2 regions of the Mycobacterium sp. Dal123C01 genome follow, and region 1 is predicted to be linked to the other one. Evidence: riboswitches for the same ligand, from Rfam matches in the RefSeq annotation. Region 1 holds a riboswitch; the other holds the start of a gene.
What was found. Region 1 has a riboswitch for cobalamin ahead of ACTXG5_RS23345 ((2Fe-2S)-binding protein). Riboswitches for the same ligand answer to the same signal wherever they lie in the genome.
Positions count from the first base shown of each region.

Region 2: linked by a shared signal. The riboswitch ahead of metE (5-methyltetrahydropteroyltriglutamate--homocysteine S-methyltransferase) and the one ahead of ACTXG5_RS23345 ((2Fe-2S)-binding protein) in region 1 are both predicted to bind cobalamin.

Region 1 covers NZ_CP199580.1:4,976,663-4,980,144, reverse strand. The annotation lists gene ACTXG5_RS23355 (glycosyltransferase) at 1-955, shown strand, start outside; gene ACTXG5_RS23350 (DUF3046 domain-containing protein) at 979-1,173, shown strand; gene ACTXG5_RS23345 ((2Fe-2S)-binding protein) at 1,281-1,958, opposite strand; cobalamin riboswitch at 2,002-2,139, opposite strand; gene recA (recombinase RecA) at 2,305-3,345, shown strand; gene recX (recombination regulator RecX) at 3,311-3,482, shown strand, end outside.
Region 2 covers NZ_CP199580.1:2,567,504-2,570,985, reverse strand. The annotation lists gene ACTXG5_RS12380 (SDR family oxidoreductase) at 1-414, shown strand, start outside; gene ACTXG5_RS12375 (NAD(P)H-binding protein) at 434-1,075, shown strand; cobalamin riboswitch at 1,098-1,335, shown strand; gene metE (5-methyltetrahydropteroyltriglutamate--homocysteine S-methyltransferase) at 1,476-3,482, shown strand, end outside.

The DNA.
Region 1 (3,482 bases):
GCGCGCGGCACGGATGGCCGTGCTCAATGTGCCGGCGCTGCGCGACCTGGCACCCGACCTGGTGGTGTCCGATGTCATCACCGCCGGCGGCGGCATGGCTGCCGAGCTGCTGGGGATCCCGTGGATCGAGCTCACCCCGCATCCGCTGTACCTGCCATCGAAGGGACTGCCGCCGATCGGCAGCGGGCTGGCACCGGGTACCGGCATCCGCGGCCGGCTGCGCGATGCCACGATGCGGGCGCTGACGGCGCGATCGTGGCGGGCCGGGCTGCGGCAGCGCGAGAACGCTCGAGTCGAGATCGGACTGCCGGCTCGCGATCCAGGGCCGCTGCGCCGGCTGATCGCCACGCTGCCCGCGCTGGAAGTCGCGCGTCCGGACTGGCCGGCCGAGGCCGTCCTGGTGGGTCCGTTGCACTTCGAGCCAACCGATCGGGTTCTCGAGGTCCCCGCCGGCTCGGGACCGGTAGTGGTCGTCGCGCCGTCGACCGCATTGATCGGGACTGAAGGTCTGGCCGAAGTCGCGTTGGGGTGCTTGACGCCGGGGGACACGTTGCCGGCGGGATCGCGCCTGCTGGTGTCGCGCTTGAGCGGGGCGGATCTGACGGTGCCGGAGTGGGCGGCGGTCGGGCTGGGGCGTCAGGACGAGCTGTTGGCGCACGCCGATCTGGTGATCTGCGGCGGCGGTCATGGGATGGTGGCCAAGACGCTGCTGGCCGGGGTGCCGTTGGTAGTGGTTCCCGGTGGCGGGGACCAGTGGGAGATCGCCAATCGGGTGATGCGCCAGGGGAGCGCGCGGCTGATTCGGCCGTTGACCGCCGACGCGCTGGTGACCGCGGCCAACGAGGTGTTGTCGTCGCCCCGCTACCGCGAGGCCGCCCGGATGGCCGCGGCCGGGATCAACCGCGTCGCCGACCCGGTGCTGGTATGCCATCAAGCGCTGGCGCTTGCGAAATGACCGGGCTGGGTATGTTGGCTGGCGTGCGGCTGACGGAGTTCAACGAGCGAGTGGTGCTGCGGTTTGGCACCGCATACGGTGCATCGGTGCTGGCAGATCACGTGCTGGGGGTTTTCAACGGCCGGACCGCCGAGCAGGCGATCGAGGACGGCGTCGACCCCCGCGACGTCTGGCGGGCGTTGTGCGTCGACTTCGACGTGCCCCGCGAGCAGTGGTGAGGCTGCCGCGGCCTTCCGTGTGCGCTGACGGCGTTCAGTGTGCATTGGCGGCGTGATCTCGGCGTGTTTCCCGCCCTGACCGCACACTCAACGCCGCCAGCGCACACTCATCTCCGGTTTGACCGTGGGTCCCGGCGAAACACGCAGTCTCCGCACACGGATCGGCCGGGGATGCGATAGAAGAGGCAGCAGCTGCCGCGCCGGAAGCCCAGATGTGAGTCGGTGATCACGCCGGATCCGGACAGCACCCCGGTGTCCAGCAGGGAGTCGGTGATCTCGACGATCGCGCCGCGCAGGTCGGGCCGCGCGGCGAGCAGCGCCCGGGATGCGCCGACGAGTGCGGACGCGATGTTGCCTGTCAGCAGGGCAGGTGCCAGCTTGACCCGCAGACCGGCCGCGAATGGCTGCATATGGTGTTGCACCACCGCGCGGTACAACACCTCCGCCGAGACTTCCTGGACGGCCCTTCCGGTGGGTTCAGGCATGCGGAGCTGCGCTCCGTCGTCGGCACGTTCCAGGTCTTTGAGGTCGGGAACGACGCCGTGGGCCAATGCGCACGCGAGCACGGGTGACCACAGCCGGGTGGCGTGGCCGAGATGAACCAGCGAGGCCCCGATCCGTAGGTCCGTCGTGTGGTAGCGCTTGGCGGTGGCGTCGATCAAACCGGCAAAGCCGTCGGTGTAGTCCTGGTGGACCGGGTGCCATCCTCTCGCGCCGCCGCCCACAGTGAGCGCGAAAAATCCTTTGTAGGAGGATATTTCGGCCAGCTGACCGGAGATGTCCATGCTTGCGCGACCGCCCTCTCCGGGGAGGTCCGCCCCAGCGTCTAGTGAGGAAGCGCCGACGGCGAGTATCTGGCTCTCGGGACAAATGCCCGATCACAGTGGCGGGACCGCACCGGATTCGCACCGGTTTCCTCTGGCTTTCTCGGGTTGCCGTGAAGGCCCCGTTGACGCCTTTCGGCAGCCGATATTGCCACACATTGCCGTCGCGGCGTGTCGAACTTGAATCGAACAGGTGTTCGTCTACTGTGGTGATCGCTCGAAGAGGACGACTTGTCGGTGGCCTTCTCTAGTGTCACGGCCAACCGACCGAAACCGGTCACGGAACACCGACCACAGGAGAGACACCATGGCGCAAGCCCCCGATCGTGAGAAGGCCCTCGAGCTGGCGATGGCCCAGATCGAGAAGAGTTACGGCAAAGGTTCGGTGATGCGTCTCGGCGACGAGATTCGTCAGCCGATTGCGGTCATTCCGACCGGGTCCATCGCACTGGATGTGGCCTTGGGTATCGGCGGCCTGCCGCGTGGCCGGGTCGTGGAAATCTACGGCCCGGAGTCCTCGGGTAAGACCACCGTTGCGCTGCACGCGGTAGCCAATGCGCAGGCGGCCGGCGGCGTTGCGGCGTTCATCGACGCCGAGCACGCCCTGGATCCTGATTACGCCCACAAGCTCGGCGTCGACACCGATTCCCTGCTGGTCAGCCAGCCCGACACCGGGGAGCAGGCCCTGGAGATCGCCGACATGCTGATCCGCTCCGGCGCGCTCGACATCCTGGTCATCGACTCGGTGGCCGCGCTGGTGCCGCGCGCGGAGCTCGAAGGCGAGATGGGGGACAGCCACGTCGGTCTGCAGGCCCGGCTGATGAGTCAGGCGCTGCGGAAAATGACTGGCGCGCTGAGCAATTCGAAAACTACCGCGATCTTCATCAACCAGCTTCGGGAGAAGATCGGGGTGATGTTCGGCAGCCCGGAAACCACCACGGGTGGAAAGGCTTTGAAGTTCTACGCGTCGGTGCGCCTGGATGTGCGCCGGATCGAGACGCTCAAGGACGGTACCGACGCGGTCGGTAACCGCACCCGGGTCAAGGTTGTCAAGAACAAGGTGGCGCCGCCGTTCAAGCAGGCCGAGTTCGACATCCTCTATGGCCATGGCATCAGCCGGGAGGGCTCGCTGATCGATATGGGTGTGGATCATGGCTTCATCCGCAAGTCCGGGTCCTGGTTCACCTACGAGGGCGAGCAACTCGGCCAGGGCAAGGAGAACGCCCGCACCTTCTTGATAGAGAACCCCGATATCGGCAACGAGATCGAGAAGAAGATCAAGGAAAAGCTTGGCATTGGTGCGGTGGTTACCGATGACGACATCCTGCCCGCCCCCGTCGACTTCTGAGCCCTCCCGCGAAGAGCAGGCGCGGGCACTGTGCCTGCGCCTGCTCACCGGGAGATCGCGCACCCGGGCCGAGTTGTCCGGCCAGCTCGCGAAACGCGGATACCCCGACGACGTCAGTGCTGCGGTGCTCGACCGGC
Region 2 (3,482 bases), 2.4 Mb from region 1:
GACTACGCGGCGGCCGTGGCCTGGTCAGAGGCGCACGAGTCGGAAGGCATCATCCACTACGGCACCAGCAAGAAGATCGTCAACGCCTACGTGGCAACCCAGGGTCTTCCCCTGCTGAAGAAGGGCATTCGCATCAACGCGATTTGCCCGGGCCCAACCGATACCCCGCTGGCCCAGGCCAATGCGGACCTGTGGCTGTCCTTCGCCCAGGACTACCGCGAAGAGACTGGCTCCAAGGTCCACACGCCCGAGCAGATGGGTGACGTGATGGCGTTCCTCAACAGCGCCGCGGCGTTCGGCGTCAACGGGATCACGGTGCTGGTGGACTACGGCCACACGATGGCGTCACTCACCAACGCGTACCCGCCGGGCAAGCCCCTCATCGACCTGATCATGGGGAAAGTCAAGCTGTAGCAGCGCTACCGTCGGAGGCATGGCACACATCATCGTCTTCGGCGGCCACGGCAAGGTCGCGCTGCAGCTGTCCCGCATCCTGACCGAGCGTGGCGACGAGGTGACCTCGGTCTTCCGCAATCCCGGACACTCCGACGACGTCGCTGCCACCGGCGCCAAGCCGGTGGTATCCGACATCGAGCAGCTCGACACGCAAGCGCTGGCCGATCTGCTGACCGGGCACGACGCGGTCGTCTTCTCGGCCGGGGCCGGCGGTGGCGAGCCGGCGCGGACCTATGCCGTCGACCGTGACGCCGCGATCCGGGTGATCGACGCCGCCGCCCAGGCGGGCGTCAAACGGTTCGTCATGGTGTCCTACTTCGGCGCGGGCCCCGATCATGGCGTGCCGCAGGATGATCCGTTCTTCGCCTACGCGGAGGCCAAAGCCGCCGCGGACGCCCACCTGCGAGACAGCGAGCTGGAGTGGACGGTACTGGGTCCCGGCAGGCTCACCCTGGAACCGGCGACCGGCAAGATCGTGCTGGCGCAGGGCAACGGTTCCGTCTCGCGCGCTGACGTCGCGCTGGTCGCCGCCGCCGCGCTGGCCGACGATTCGACCGTCCGGCGGACGATCGAATTCAACAATGGAGACGTCCCGATCGTGGACGCTTTGGCGGGCTGATTAGACTCGTTATCGCAGCTGGTCTGCTTGCGCCGCAGCCCGCGGCGCGGCATCGAGCGAAGCAACGTTAGTAACGCTTCGTAAGAGGGAACCCGGTGAGAATCCGGGACTGTCCCGCAACGGTATGCAGGAACGACCGCCGTCAGAGTTTTTAGCAAGCACTGGTCCTGAACGATTGAGACTGGGAAGCGACGGCCATTAGGAGCACCGCCAGGTGCGCGCCTGCGAGTCCGGAGACCTGCCAGCTGTGCCGGGCGCGCCGCGCCCGGCGGCTCATCGCCTCGAGGAATGGGCGTGATGCTGCAGCCGTTGCGGTTAGTGCTCAGGTGCGCACCGCGACCGGATCGGCTGCACGTCCGCCGGCGGTGACCACCACGCCGACTGAAGGACGAGAAATATCGTGACCCCTCAAGCATTTACCGCGACAGTTGTCGGCTCTCCGCGCATTGGCCCCAAACGTGAACTCAAGCGCGCGACCGAAGGTTACTGGGCCGGACGCACCAGCCGAACGGAACTCGAAAACGTCGCCGCCACCTTGCGCCGCGACATGTGGCAGGGCCTGGCCGACGCCGGCCTGGACTCGGTACCGGTGAACACCTTCTCCTACTACGACCAGGTGCTCGACACCGCCGTCTTGCTCGGCGCGCTGCCGGCCCGGGCCGCGCAGGTTCCCGACGACCTGGACCGGTACTTCGCCGCGGCGCGCGGGAACAAAGATGTCGCCCCGCTGGAGATGACCAAGTGGTTCGACACCAACTACCACTACATCGTTCCCGAGATCGAGCCCGCGACAAAGTTTTCGCTGAACCCGGACAAGGTGCTCTCCGAGCTCAAAGAAGCACTCGAACAAGGGATTCCGGCGCGCCCGGTCGTCGTCGGCCCGGTCACCTTCCTGCTGCTGAGCAAGGCCGTCAACGGCGGCGGCGCGCCCATCGACCGGCTGCAGGAGCTGGTGCCGATCTACGCCGAGCTGCTGTCGCTGCTTGCCGACAACGGCGCGCAGTGGGTACAGCTCGACGAGCCGGCGCTGGTGACCGACATCTCCCCCGACGCGCCCGCACTGGCCGAGGCGGTCTACACCGCGCTGGGCAAGGTGACCAACCGGCCCGCCATCTACGTGGCCACCTACTTCGGTGACCCCGGCGACTCGTTGGCGGCGCTGGCCCGCACACCCATCGAGGCAATCGGCATCGACCTCGTCTACGGCGCCGACACCGCGGTGGCGGCGGTGCCCGAGCTGGCCGGCAAGACGCTGGTGGCCGGCGTCGTCGACGGACGCAACATCTGGCGCACCGACCTGGAGGCGGCGCTGGGCAAACTGGCGACCCTGCTGGGCTCGGCGGCCAACGTCGCGGTCTCGACGTCGTGCTCGACCCTGCACGTGCCCTACTCGCTGGAGCCGGAGACCGACCTGGACGACGCGCTGCGCAGCTGGCTGGCGTTCGGGCAGGAGAAGGTCGCCGAGGTGGTGACGCTGGCTCGCGCCCTGCACGAGGGACGCGACGCGGTCGCCGACGAGATCGCCGCGTCCAATGCCGCGGTGGCCTCTCGCAAGAGCGACCCGCGGCTGCACAACGACCGGCTCCGGACTCGCATCGACTCGATCGTCGCGTCCGGCACGCACCGCGGTGACGCCGCCGAACGTCGCGCCAGCCAGGACGAGCGGCTGCACCTGCCGCCGCTGCCGACCACAACGATTGGCTCCTACCCGCAGACCACGGCGATCCGTAAGGCGCGCGCTGCGTTGCGGGCCGGCGAGATCGACGAGGCGGAATACATCAACAGGATGAAGCAGGAGATCGCCGACGTCATCAAGCTGCAGGAAGACCTCGGGATCGACGTGCTGGTGCACGGTGAGCCGGAGCGCAACGACATGGTGCAGTACTTCGCCGAGCAGCTGGAGGGCTTCTTCGCCACCCAGAACGGCTGGGTGCAGTCCTATGGCAGCCGCTGCGTGCGCCCGCCGGTGCTCTACGGCGACGTCGTTCGGACCCACCCGATGACCGTCGAATGGGCTACCTACGCGCAGTCTTTGACCAGCAAGCCGGTGAAGGGCATGTTGACCGGGCCGGTCACGATCCTGGCGTGGTCCTTTGTCCGTGACGATCAGCCGCTGGCCGACACCGCCAACCAGGTGGCGCTGGCCATCCGCGACGAGACCGTCGATCTGCAGACCGCCGGGATCGCCGTCATCCAGGTCGACGAACCCGCGCTGCGTGAGCTGCTGCCGCTGCGTCGCGCCGATCAGGACGAGTACCTGCGTTGGGCCGTGGGGTCGTTCCGGTTGGCTACCTCCGGCGTCGCCGACTCGACGCAGATCCACACGCATCTGTGCTACTCGGAGTTCGGTGAGGTCATCGGGGCCATCGCCGACTTGGATGCGGACGTCACGTCCATCGAGGCGGCG